One region of the Priestia sp. FSL W8-0524 genome, then DNA from elsewhere that is predicted to be linked to it. Evidence: predicted binding sites of a transcription regulator. Region 1 holds the regulator's gene; each other region holds the start of a gene.
What was found. The regulator Rex, encoded in region 1, represses fermentation and respiration genes when NADH is low (regulators of the CRP and FNR family bind a similar motif). The targets are predictions, from matches to a motif close to TTGTGAAATATTTCACAA.
Positions count from the first base shown of each region.

Region 2: ahlS (AhlS family quorum-quenching N-acyl homoserine lactonase) is a predicted target of Rex. The motif match lies at 894-911, and genes of this name have one in related genera.
Region 3: NST66_RS25515 (anion permease) is a predicted target of Rex. The motif match lies at 1,363-1,380, and genes of this name have one in related genera.
Region 4: NST66_RS07920 (ubiquinol oxidase subunit II) is a predicted target of Rex. The motif match lies at 1,476-1,493, and genes of this name have one in related genera.

Region 1 covers NZ_JBBOUG010000001.1:5,151,876-5,155,163, forward strand. The annotation lists gene NST66_RS27025 (ABC-F family ATP-binding cassette domain-containing protein) at 1-198, opposite strand, end outside; gene NST66_RS27030 (redox-sensing transcriptional repressor Rex) at 658-1,296, shown strand; gene tatA (twin-arginine translocase TatA/TatE family subunit) at 1,350-1,535, shown strand; gene tatC (twin-arginine translocase subunit TatC) at 1,551-2,306, shown strand; gene NST66_RS27045 (YdiK family protein) at 2,333-2,560, opposite strand; gene NST66_RS27050 (CPBP family intramembrane glutamic endopeptidase) at 2,557-3,285, opposite strand.
Region 2 covers NZ_JBBOUG010000001.1:2,596,885-2,600,172, forward strand. The annotation lists gene NST66_RS13195 (sigma-54 interaction domain-containing protein) at 1-852, opposite strand, end outside; gene ahlS (AhlS family quorum-quenching N-acyl homoserine lactonase) at 1,174-2,022, shown strand; gene NST66_RS13205 (iron-containing alcohol dehydrogenase) at 2,077-3,261, shown strand.
Region 3 covers NZ_JBBOUG010000001.1:4,885,853-4,889,140, reverse strand. The annotation lists gene NST66_RS25520 (class I SAM-dependent rRNA methyltransferase) at 29-1,228, shown strand; gene NST66_RS25515 (anion permease) at 1,507-2,940, shown strand; gene NST66_RS25510 (alpha-amylase) at 2,970-3,288, opposite strand, start outside.
Region 4 covers NZ_JBBOUG010000001.1:1,581,917-1,585,204, forward strand. The annotation lists gene xylE (D-xylose transporter XylE) at 1-944, shown strand, start outside; gene NST66_RS07920 (ubiquinol oxidase subunit II) at 1,682-2,620, shown strand; gene qoxB (cytochrome aa3 quinol oxidase subunit I) at 2,622-3,288, shown strand, end outside.

The sequences.
Region 1 (3,288 bases):
AACACCCTTAGGTTTAATAATTTCTCCGCTGTCATAGGAAAGCTGCTCAGCAATAATTTTTAATAAAGTTGATTTACCAGCACCGTTTCGTCCCACTAGGGCAATGCGGTCTTTTGATTGTACTTCTAACTTTATATTCGATAAAATGGGTTCTGCCCCATAGTATTTTGTAATACCGTTCAATTGTAGAATAATCATTTTTTCACCTCTAGTAGTATATCCATAGTGTATTTTAACATATTTTTAACTACAAGTTCTTCCTACAAGCGTTTGTAATTTGTAGAGGGACAAGGACAAATGATGAAGCGAATGTTTTGATTCATGAAATAAAATGATTTTACCTGCACATTTTATACAGGATACTATGTTAAAATAAGAGATAAGTGCATCTCTGAACTTATCTATGATGGATGTAAAAAAATCCGTCATGACTAACAAACCGATCCTTTGAAGGGCTAATTGCTTCGTTCTACATACCGACTTTAAGGAGTGCTGAATAGACAAAAGCCGTCGAGGTGTGAAGCGGAGTATATATAAAACAAGAGAAAAGAGAGAGAATTGGAAGCGCTACCTCAAAGCGGTTGATGCTTTGTGAAAGGTAATGCAATATGACTTGAAAATGTTAGTAATGACATACATGAACTGAGGGGGTACAACGTGAACACTGAACAATTAAAAATACCACAAGCAACGGCTAAACGATTGCCGCTTTATTATCGTTTTTTGAAAAATTTGCATGCTTCTGGTAAACAGCGTGTGTCGTCAGCGGAGTTAAGTGAGGCAGTGAAAGTGGATTCTGCTACTATTCGTCGGGACTTTTCTTACTTTGGTGCATTAGGAAAAAAGGGATACGGCTACAATGTGAATTATTTACTTACATTTTTCCGTAAAACGTTAGACCAAGATGAAGTAACGAAAGTAGCACTGATTGGCGTAGGGAATCTAGGAACGGCCTTTTTAAATTATAATTTTATTAAAAATAATAACACCAAAATTGAGTGCGCTTTTGATGTGATAGAAGATAAAGTAGGTACGAAAGTAGGCGACGTGCCGGTCTATCATCTTGACCAATTGGAAGATTATATGAGTGATGACATCTCAGTAGCGATTTTAACCGTTCCTGCCACTGTTGCTCAGCAAATTACTGATCGTTTAGTGAGTTGCGGAATTAAAGGGATTTTAAACTTTACTCCTGCACGCTTAAACGTACCGGATGAGATTCGACTCCATCATATTGATCTTGCTGTAGAATTACAGTCGCTCGTCTACTTTTTGAAAAATTATCCTGTTGAATAAGGCGGACTGTGTTACGATTTCCTTAAGTCTAAATTAATAAGGAGAGTGGGAATATGGGGATTGGAGCAGGCAGTTGGATTATTATTGCGATTGTAGCACTGCTTATTTTTGGACCGAAACGGTTACCGGAGCTAGGAAGATCAGTGGGCCAAACGCTTAGAGAGTTTAAGCATGCCGCTAGCGGTGCATCAGAAGATCGTGAAAAAGATAAACAGCGTCAAGTAGATGACAAAGAGTAAAAGGGTGATCATAGTATGACCGAACAAGAAATGTCAATATATGATCATATAGGAGAGCTGCGAAAACGCATTTTAATTGTTTTATTTTTCTTTGTGATTGCCACAATTGGCGGCTTTTTTATAGCGGATAAGGTTATTGTCTATTTACAGCATGCTGATGAGGCAAAGAATTTAACGATGAATGCATTTCGGTTAACAGATCCAGTTAAGATTTATATGCAATTTGCTGTTATTATCGGCTGTGTACTTGCAGCTCCTGTTGCACTGTATCAACTTTGGGCATTTATTAGTCCTGGTTTATATGAAAAAGAGCGTAAGGTAACGCTTGGATATATTCCTGTTTCCATTTTTCTCTTTATCGGCGGTGTCTCTTTTTCTTATTTTGTGTTGTTTCCATTTGTCGTTGATTTTATGACGCGCGTTTCTGATGAGCTGAATGTAAACCAAGTGATTGGCATTAATGAATACTTTTCTTTTTTAATGCAGCTCACACTGCCTTTTGGCTTGTTGTTTCAGCTTCCTGTCGTCGTTATGTTTTTGACGCGTTTAGGAATTATAACGCCTATGTTTTTATCTCAAATTCGAAAATATGCCTATTTCGTACTGCTAGTTATTGCCGCACTTATTACACCACCGGAATTGCTCTCGCACATGATGGTGACAGTGCCGCTCTTAATTTTGTATGAAATCAGCATCATTATTTCCCGCATTTCGTATCGCAAAGTGTTAAAGGCAAGGGCAGAGCAAGAAAGAGAAGATGTTAGTATGTAAAAAAAACCACTGAAACAGTGGTTTTTTTATTTGGATGAATCATCTTGATTTTTATATTGCTGCTGCAATTTTTTAATTTTGTAGTGCAAGATAAAGATGCGAACCGCAAACCTGAAATCGAATGCGGCTACGAGTGCAAATAAGATTGTGGGGAAATTCCAGACGGTTTCCTGGGCATTTTGAATTGCCAAGTAGGTGAATAAAATCCCCATAATAATATAAATAAACCCTCGTGTTAAAGGGATATTCTTCATAAAAACATGCCTCCAAAAATGAACTGCATTTGTTCTGCTTGTTTTTGCATTTCTATAATTTTATCTGCAAAAATAGTTTGAGATAAAATAACGATTGTATTCATCAAAACATGAGCAATAATAGGTACAACAATTAGTCTCGTCCTTGCATAAAGGAATGCAAATACAAATCCCATAGCTGTATACACAAGTAAATGTTTAAAATCCCAGTGTACCGCAGCGAAAATAAGGGAACTAATAAATGCAGAGATAAAGAAATTGTATCGTTTGTGAAGAGAACCAAAAATAATCTTTCGGAAAATAATCTCTTCTAGTATTGGTCCAATAACAGACGTAACGACAATAAGGAACGGCGTTGCTTTAACAAGATTAACAATATTTTGTGTGTTTTCAGATACTTGGGTAATGCCAAGAGCGTGCTCAATCATACCTGCTACAGCTTGACCAGCCATAGCGAGAAACACCCCAAGGACTGACCAGACAACAGCAATCGTTTTTCCAGCATGTTCTATACGCATGGACATGTCACGGCGCAGCAGCAGTAAGACAATAAGTAAACCAAGGATAAAGCTAATGATAGTCCAATAAGTCAAAAGCATGACATTCGCTGTTCGAACTGGATAGTCATCAAACATTCCTGTTAATTTTAACAGCGGTATACCAACAACTCCTGAAAACTGCATAAGGATGTAGGTGAGGATAACATACCAATAACGTTTTTCCAATCT
Region 2 (3,288 bases), 2.6 Mb from region 1:
TTTTGTTTTAGTTCCTCCAATTTTCTGTACCTGCTTTTCCTGTAACACTCGAAGCAGTTTCACTTGCAAGGAAATCGGCATTTCACCAATTTCATCAAGCATCAAGGTTCCGCCATCAGCGAGTTCTAACAGTCCTATTTTCCCTTCTGTTCGAGCGCCAGTAAAAGCTCCCTTTTCATAGCCGAACAACTCCGATTCTAGCAACGGCTCAGGAATGGCTCCGCAGTTCACTTTAATAAATGGCTGATTGTTTCTATCGCTTGAATCGTGAATAAGGTTAGCGACTACTTCTTTTCCGGATCCTGAGGGACCTGACAGAAGAATACTTGTAGGAAACGGAGCTACTCGTTTGGCTTGCTGATAAACCAAGTTCATCCTATTGCTTTGAAACACTAGGGGCTGTTCCGACCCATTCACGTTTACAGCGTATTTATTTGCATTCATATGCGAAAACTCTTGTACCTTTAAAAGCTCTTTTTTAACTGCGTTTAACTGTGTAATATCCTGTACAGTGGTCACAACGAGCTCTATTTCACCTTGTTTGTTAAACACTGGATTTCCTGTTACCATAACGTCTCTTTCGCTTGAAATGGTTTGCATAATAGAGCGCTGCTGTTTTTCTACTAACACAAGTAGGGAAACAGATTGATCAATATATCCTTCATCGATAACAGTTTGCATATGCTTTCCTAATACGTCTCGTTTATTTGTTCCTGTGATTTTTTCATAAGCTTCATTTACATATATCGTTATTCCCTTTTTATTTACTACATATATTCCGTCCGTAGAGAATTCAATGATGGCCTGTAACGTTTCGTTCGTCAAATCTTTTTTCCCTTTAAAAGAAGTCATTGTTTTGCATTCCTTTCTTATGGTGAATTCCCGCCAACATATGGTGAAACTTTTCACCACTAACCATTCAATGCACAATAGCCTTTTTCCTTCTAAAAGCGGTGAATTTTTTCAGCACTTGGTTATAAGAAGCAAGGAAAACTGCGCTAATATTTACTTTTCAAATACTGGCATAAAAATTGCAGTCTAGTATGTTGAAAGAATAGGAAAGAGTCTATCCATTTTAAAAAGGATTATTCTCTCCAGCATATAGGGTAAATGTAGTATAAAGTCATTTTGAAAACGCAAACAAAAATTCAACTACGTTTAGGAGGCTATTATATGTGTAATATTATCAAACCTAACCCAAAGCTTTATGTGATGGACAACGGCTCGATGCAAATGGATAAAAACTGGATGCTTGCAATGCATAACCCAGCAACTGTTAAGAACCCTCATGCACCTACGGAATTTGTAGAGTTTCCAATTTATACTGTATTAATTGATCATCCTGAAGGGAAAATTCTGTTTGATACAGCCTGCAACCCTGAATCAATGGGACCACAAGGGCGTTGGACTGAAGCAACTCAACAAATGTTTCCTTACTCCGCTACAGAAGAATGTTATTTACCAAATCGATTAGAACAATTAAGGGTTGACCCTAAAGAAATTAAATTTGTTGTTGCCTCCCACCTTCATCTTGATCATGCCGGCTGCTTAGAATTGTTCACTAACGCCACTGTTATCGTTCATGAAGATGAGTTAAACGGCACTCTTCAGTCTTATGCACGCAATCAAAAAGAAGGTGCTTACATTTGGGCTGACATTGACGCCTGGATAAAAAATGACCTTCGTTGGAAAACGATTAAACGAAACGAAGATACCATCAAACTGGCAGAAGGAATTAATGTCTTGAATTTTGGAAGCGGACATGCTTGGGGTATGCTTGGTCTTCATGTTCATTTGCCTGAAACAGGTGGCATTATCTTAGCATCCGATACAATCTATACAGCTGAGAGCTATGGTCCTCCTGTTAAACCACCCGGTATTATCTACGACTCTCTTGGATATGCAAACACGGTTGAACGTATACGCCGTCTAGCCTATGAAACTAATTCGCAAGTTTGGTTTGGTCACGATGCAAATCAATTTCAGCAGTTCCGCAAATCTACTGAAGGTTATTACGAATGAAATCAAGCAGCTGCTTAATATAAAAAAATTTTCTATAAATCGGAGGGCAAACAAATGACCATTTCAAAACTAGTTTTCACCCCTCTTAGCTACACAGGATGGGGATCACTTCAGCAACTGCTTCCCGAAGTAAAAAAATATGACCCTGCTCATATTTTAATCGTCACAGATCCCGTGTTAAAAGACATTGGACTTGTAGATAAAGTAAGTGCTCCTCTTATCCAAAATGGATACGAAGTAGATGTATATGCAGATACGGCACCAGAGCCGCCCTTAGCGCTTGGTGAAAAACTCGTATCTTACGCAAAAAGCCGAAAATTTGATTTAGTCATTGGAGTTGGCGGCGGCAGCGCATTAGATTTAGCAAAACTTACGGCCGTTTTAGCCGTTCATGACGGAGCTGTAGAAGAATATTTGAACTTAACTGGCACGAAACAAATTACGGAAAAAGGGCTTCCGAAAATTTTAATTCCTACGACCTCCGGCACGGGCTCAGAAGTAACGAATATTTCTGTATTATCTCTTGAAAGCAGCAAAGACGTCGTGACCCACGATCATTTGCTTGCGGACGCCGCGATTGTAGATCCCGAGCTTACGCTGAGCGTTCCTTCTAAAGTAACGGCGGCTACAGGGATTGATGCATTAACTCATGCCGTTGAGGCTTATGTATCGGTAAATGCAAATCCAGCAACGGACGCCTTAGCCCTAAAGGCTATACGCATGATCAGCTCTTCTTTAAGAGCAGCTGTAGAAGATGGCAAAGATAAAGAAGCGCGAACTCAGATGAGCTACGGAAGCTATTTAGCAGGTCTCGCTTTTTTTAACGCTGGTGTTGCTGGGGTTCATGCACTTGCATATCCGTTAGGCGGACAGTTTCACATTTCTCACGGTGAATCAAATGCCGTACTGCTTCCATACGTTATGGGCTATATCCGCAGCAGCTGCGTGACAAAAATGCGGGATATTTTTGAAGCACTAGGTGGAAACGCTACCTCTTTATCAACAGAAGAAGCTTCTTACCAGTGTGTAAAACACCTGCAGTCACTTGTCAAAGACGTCGGAATTCCTCAGACTCTTCGCGGATTTGATATTCCAGAAAGTGCCCTTCAAAAGCTGACAGAAGATGGCGTCCAGCAAAAACGAATTCTCGCTCGCAGTCCTTTGCCTCTTCGTGAAAAAGACATACGAGCTATTTACCAATCGGCTTATGATGGAGCTATAGTGGAACCTGTCCACTAAAAAACTCCCCCTTACCTAAGGGGGAGT
Region 3 (3,288 bases), 270 kb from region 1:
AACTAAATTAAATAGATAGGGTGTACACATGAGAAAAGAAGTACAAGTTATAGCCAAAGAAGCTTTTATTAAAAAAGTGAATAAAGGTTATCCACTCATTGAAAAAGATGCGCTTGTTGATGGTCATAAACTGCAAGAAGAAGGCGTTATTATTAACTTAGTCACTCCAAAAAATCAATTCTTAGCCAAAGGCTATTATGGAAAACAAAACAAAGGCTACGGATGGATTCTGACGAAGAAGAAAAGTGAACAAATTGACGCGGCGTTTTTTGTACGAAAAATTCAGCGAGCTATTGCCTCTCGTCACGATTTTTATGCGTCTGAAGATACAACTGCTTTTCGTGTATTTAATAGTGAAGGTGACGGAATTGGCGGCTTAATCATTGATTATTATGACGGATATTACGTCACGAGCTGGTATAGTGAAGGAATTTATCAATTTAAAGAATACGTTATTGAAGCTTTAAAATCTGCGCCTAACTTTAAAGGGCTGTACCAGAAAAAACGTTTCAATGTAAAAGGGCAGTATATTGAAGAAGATGATTTTGTAGTAGGGGATAAAGGTGAGTTCCCTTTAATTGTAAGAGAAAATGGTATTCGTTTTGCCGTTTATTTAAATGACGGAGCGATGGTTGGGGTCTTTTTAGATCAGCGAGACGTCCGTAAAACGATTCGAGATAAATATGCAAAAGGAAAGACCGTTCTAAACATGTTTTCGTATACAGGCGCATTTTCAGTGGCGGCCGCTCTTGGAGGAGCTGCGAAAACAACAAGTGTCGACTTGGCCAATCGCAGCTTGGCAAAAACAATTGAGCAATTTAGTGTAAATGGAATTGATCACGAAGCACAGGACATTATTGTGGAAGATGTTTTTAAGTATTTTAAATATGCGGTTAAGAAGAATATGACGTTCGATCTTGTGGTGCTAGATCCGCCGAGCTTTGCTAAATCGAAAAAGCATACGTTCAGCGCGGCAAAAGACTACAAAGATTTATTAAAAGAAGCCATTGCTCTTACAAAGCCAAATGGTGTCATTGTAGCTTCGACGAATGCAAGTAATTTTGATATGAAAAAATTTCATTCGTTTATTGAAAAAGCTTTTAACGAAAAAGGGGAACGTTACAAAATGATGGAGCAGTTCTCTCTTCCAGCTGATTTTAAAACAATAAAAGAATTTAAGTCAGGTGATTATCTCAAAGTCGTGTTTATTCAAAAAGTAAATCGTTAAATGCAAGGCTGCATGATGAACTCATGCAGCTTATTTATTTTGATGAAATAACGCTTACAAGCTATTTTGAAGGGAATAAAATGAAGGTGAAAGATAAAAATTGTCAATATGTATGATAAAATAATAAAGGAATTATGCTCAACACTTCACAAATTTACAATATCATCCTTATGAAACGTATTTTTACAATTATTTTATTTTAAGGGGGACAAGTATTGGGTACGAAGGGGAAAGAGCATACTACTATTATTATTTAAAAACATGAAAGGAGAAAGATTATGGCTGAAACAACTAAAAAGCCTGCCGGCGAAGTGAAGTTTATTCCTTTATTAATTTGTCTGGCAATCGGACTTGTTTTATGGTTTATTACACCTCCGTCCGGACTTGATGTGAAGGCTTGGCACTTATTCGCTATTTTTGTGGCTACTATCGTAGGTCTTATCATTAAACCATTGCCATTAGGCAGTGTAGCTATTTTATCTTTAACCATTATTGTATTAACTAATACATTAACACTTGAACAATCGCTCAGCGGTTTTCAAAATACGACGATTTGGTTGATCGTTATTGCATTCTTTATTTCTAGAGGTTTTATTAAGACTGGTCTAGGAACAAGGGTTGCCTATATCTTTGTTCGTTTGTTCGGTAAAAAGACGTTGGGACTATCGTATTCTCTTATCGTAAGTGATTTACTTTTATCACCTGCAATGCCGTCTAATACAGCACGAGCTGGAGGAATTATTCTTCCAATCATTCGTTCTTTATCTGAAACATACGGATCGAGAACTGGAGACGGTACGGAGCGCAGAGTTGGTGCTTTCTTAACAAAGGTATCGTTTCAAGGAGATATGATTACATCGGCTATGTTCGTAACGGCAATGGCGGCCAATCCTCTTGCTGTTAAAATGACGGAACAAATTACAGGAAAGACTATTTCATGGGTTGGATGGGCAGCGGCTGCAATCGTACCTGGAATTATTAGTTTAATTGTGATTCCGCTCGTTATTTATAAGCTGTATCCGCCAGAATTAAAAGAAACGCCGGAAGCATCTGAAATTGCAGCAAAAAAACTAAATGAAATGGGCCCGCTAAAGAAAGAAGAATGGTACATGATTGGGGTATTTTTACTTCTTCTTGTGCTGTGGATTTTTGGCGCTAATTTAAATATTAATGCAACAACAACTGCTTTTATTGGTCTATGTGCGCTGCTTTTAACGCAAGTGTTAAGCTGGTCGGACATCAAAAAAGAACAGGGAGCATGGGATACATTAGTCTGGTTTGCTGTTTTGGTTATGATGGCAACTTTCTTAAATGATCTAGGCATGATTCCTTGGTTCAGTGATCTGATGAAAGGCACTGTTAGTCATATGTCTTGGATGACGGCGTTGATTGTACTAGCTATTGCGTATTTTTATTCTCACTACTTTTTTGCGAGTAACACGGCTCACGTCAGCGCTATGTACGCAGCATTTCTATCTGTCATCGTGGCCGCTGGTGCGCCTCCGTTACTGTCAGCATTAATTTTAGCGTTCTTTAGCAATTTATTTGGCTGTTTAACTCACTACGGCAGTGGACCGGCACCGGTGTTCTTCGGTAGTGGATATGTAACGCAGCAAAAATGGTGGTCGCTCGGCTTTTTAATTTCAATTATTCATATTATCATTTGGATTGGAATTGGCGGCTTGTGGTGGAAACTGCTAGGTCTATGGTAAAAAAAACAGTGGCGCAGGCCACTGTTTTTTTATGCTTCAGCCCAAACGGATACAGAGCCGCCATTTACAGGGAAGTGTCCGTAGCCGTCTTCTTCAATCACAACTTGGTCTTCTCGGTTCTTTGTGAAGTCGATCCACGTTTGTCCGCTTCGGTGTTCGCCGACGAACATTCTCTTTTCGCCGTCTTCGCCGTTTGACATCACCACAGCGCATCCAGACTTATCAAATTCCTCTACACCATGCCTTACCCATCCAATGGTATTCGGGTGATCAAAATAATCGTCTTGCTGTCCGTATGCTTTGTCATAGCGTACGTGCAAGAGAGCAGAAATATCTTTTTCTTTTCCC
Region 4 (3,288 bases), 3.6 Mb from region 1:
TGATTATTTTTGGAATGTTAGTCGTTTACTTCGTGAATTGGGGTATTGCAAATGGGGAAACCTTAGAATGGATTAATGATGTAGGTTGGAGATATATGTTTGCTTCAGGAGCTATTCCAGCTTTACTCTTTGCAGCACTCTTGTTTTTAGTTCCTGAAACGCCTCGCTACTTAGCTATACAGAATCAAGACCAAAAAGCTTTAGCCATACTAACCAAAATTAATGGATCTTCAGAAGCGAAATCAATTTTAGAAGATATTAAACAAACAATTTCTACCAATGTTTCATCTGAAAAATTATTGGCGTACGGAAAATTAGTTATCGTTGTAGGTATATTGCTTTCTGTATTTCAACAGTTTGTAGGAATAAATGTAGCTCTATATTATGCTCCGCGTATTTTTGAAAGCATGGGAGCAGCTAAAGGTTCTTCTATGCTGCAAACCATTATTATGGGATTAGTAAACGTTATTTTTACAGTAATTGCAATTTTGACGGTTGATCGTTTGGGAAGAAAACCTTTATTAATAACAGGGTCTATCGGAATGGCCATTGGAATGTTCGGTGTAGCAAGCATGGCTTTTTCAAACATCATTGGTATAGGGACGCTTGTATTTATCATTATTTATACAGCTTCCTTTATGATGTCATGGGGACCAATTTGTTGGGTGCTCATTTCAGAGATTTTTCCTAATAAAATTAGAGGTCGTGCTGTAGCCATTGCCGTAGCTGCTCAATGGGCAGCTAACTATTTTATTTCCTCTACGTATCCTGTGATGATGGAATATAGCGGAGGATTAACATATGGTTTCTACGGTTTAATGAGTGTACTTTCTGCTTTATTTGTTTGGAAATTTATTCCTGAAACAAAAGGTAGAACTCTTGAACAAATGGAAAATATGTGGAGAAAAAAACAAGAGGCTTCAAAGAGTAAGAAGGCCATATAACCATTAAGCTTTTGCTTAGAGGAAAGATGAATATAAAACTTTCAAAAACACCTAAACTATCTTTAGGTGTTTTTAATATGTAACCTTTATGAAGAAAGTGGATAGCTTTTTTAAAGGATATTGCTATAGTGATAAGCCTCTTTAAAAATAGAAATATAGTTTTTTTATGAGGAGTGTTTTATCGTAAATATAAATAACGGTGCAATGAATTTACAAAAAATCTGGGGGGCATCCGCTATATACGGAATATCCTAAAGAATTAAAGTATGACCATGCTTCATGGGTTCCAACGTATCGGAATCAGAAAATGATTGATTGGATGTTTCAGCAAGTAAAGCAAACAAACTAGTAAGAAATAAAGCTCCATACTTCATTACTCCCAAAAAGCTCTTCCAGTTAATAAGAACTGGAAGAGCTTTTTTACTTTTATCAGAATCTACGCGCTAGGAGAAAGATATTTCACACCACATTTAACCAAATATGTGACGAAATTATGGTAAAGCCATTTAAACTAAATAAAAATTGCTTCAAGTGTGAGAAATATCACACCTTTTAAACATACAACATGATAATTTTTTAGGAGTAAGCAATATGTCATGACAAACTTCAATATGTTAGGAGGTTTTTAGCCTTTTAATCTGTTGAGATGCATCTCTAATATGAACGTTTATATACCATTATTATGTACAGAGATTTAAAGGAAGGGAGCCTGAGCTGAGGTGAGAAAGCAAAAATCAATGCATATTGGCAAGTTAATCATTCTCTCCGTATTCATCACAATTTTTTTAGCAGGCTGTGATAGTCGTTATTTGATTTTAAATCCACAGGGGGCGGTAGCTCAAAAAGAATACCAGTTAATTATTTTTTCCATAATTTTATGCGCAATTGTCGTTATTCCTGTTTTAGGTCTGCTTGTGTATATCGTTTTACGCTACCGTGATAAGCCTGGAAACAAGGCTCCGTATCGACCAGATTGGGACGATAGCAAGCGTCTTGAATTTATTTGGTGGGGCATCCCCATTATTATTATCGGCATTTTAGGTTTCGCTACGGCCAAAACGACTTATGAATTAGTAGATCCGCCGAAAAAAGATGTAAACCCGCTAACAATTGAAGTAACATCCCTTGACTGGAAATGGTTATTTCAATATCCGGATCAAGATATTGCGACAGTGAACTATGTCAACATTCCAAAGAATGTGCCCGTTCAATTCGTGCTAACGTCAGATGCACCTATGAATTCCTTTTGGGTACCGGAGTTGGGAGGACAATTATATACCATGCCGGGAATGGCCATGGGGCTTTGGCTACAAGCTAATCACAAGGGAGAATATTTTGGTTCGGGTGCTAATTTTACGGGTGAAGGGTTCGCTCATATGAACTTTAAAGTTAAATCTACATCGACAAAAGAATTTAATCAGTGGGTAAAGCAAGTGAAAGAAACATCACCAGCTTTAACAAAAGCTGATTATAACAATCTTGCCAAACAAGGTCTTTCCTTGGAAAAATCGTACTCTACCATTCCTAAAGGTTTGTTTCAAGAAATTGTTATTAAAAACGGTGGTCAATATTATAGTCAGCATCACCATATGAAAAATGAAGACATGAAGACTATGAATGTGGATTCTGAAGAACAAGCACATACACAGCATGAGCACCAGGAAGGGGGAAACTAAGTTGTTAGACAAATTAAAAGATTTTTCATCTCATTTTTTTGTGACTGGAGAACCGATGATTTATGGAGCAGATGTCGCCATTTTGTTAACACTAGCCGGTATTATTTTTGTTCTTACGTATCTTAAAAAATGGAAGTGGCTATGGCGTGAGTGGCTCACAACGGTGGATCATAAAAAAATTGGAATCATGTATATGCTTTCTTCATTGTTAATGCTGTTTCGAGGCGGAGTAGATGCATTATTGATGCGTATGCAGCTAGCATTTCCCCAGTGGCATTTTCTAGATTCTAATCATTACAATGAAATTTTCACTACGCACGGAACCATTATGATTCTATTTATGGCAATGCCGCTTATGTTTGCTTTCTTTAATATCGTTGTGCCGCTTCAAATTGGAGCAAGAGATGTCGCCTATCCTTTTTTAAACGCGGTAAGCTTTTGGCTATTTTTCTTTGGCGCCATGCTTTTCAATTTGTCGTTTGTAATCGGAGGATCGCCAGATGCAGGGTGGTTGAGTTATCCGCCGCTTTCTGGCATGCAGTTCAGTCCTGGACCAGGTCAAGATTTTTATATTTGGGGCATTCAAATATCAGGTATTGGCAGCTTGGCTTCTGGAATTAATTTTATTATGACCATTTTAAAAATGCGTGCGCCTGGCATGAAACTTA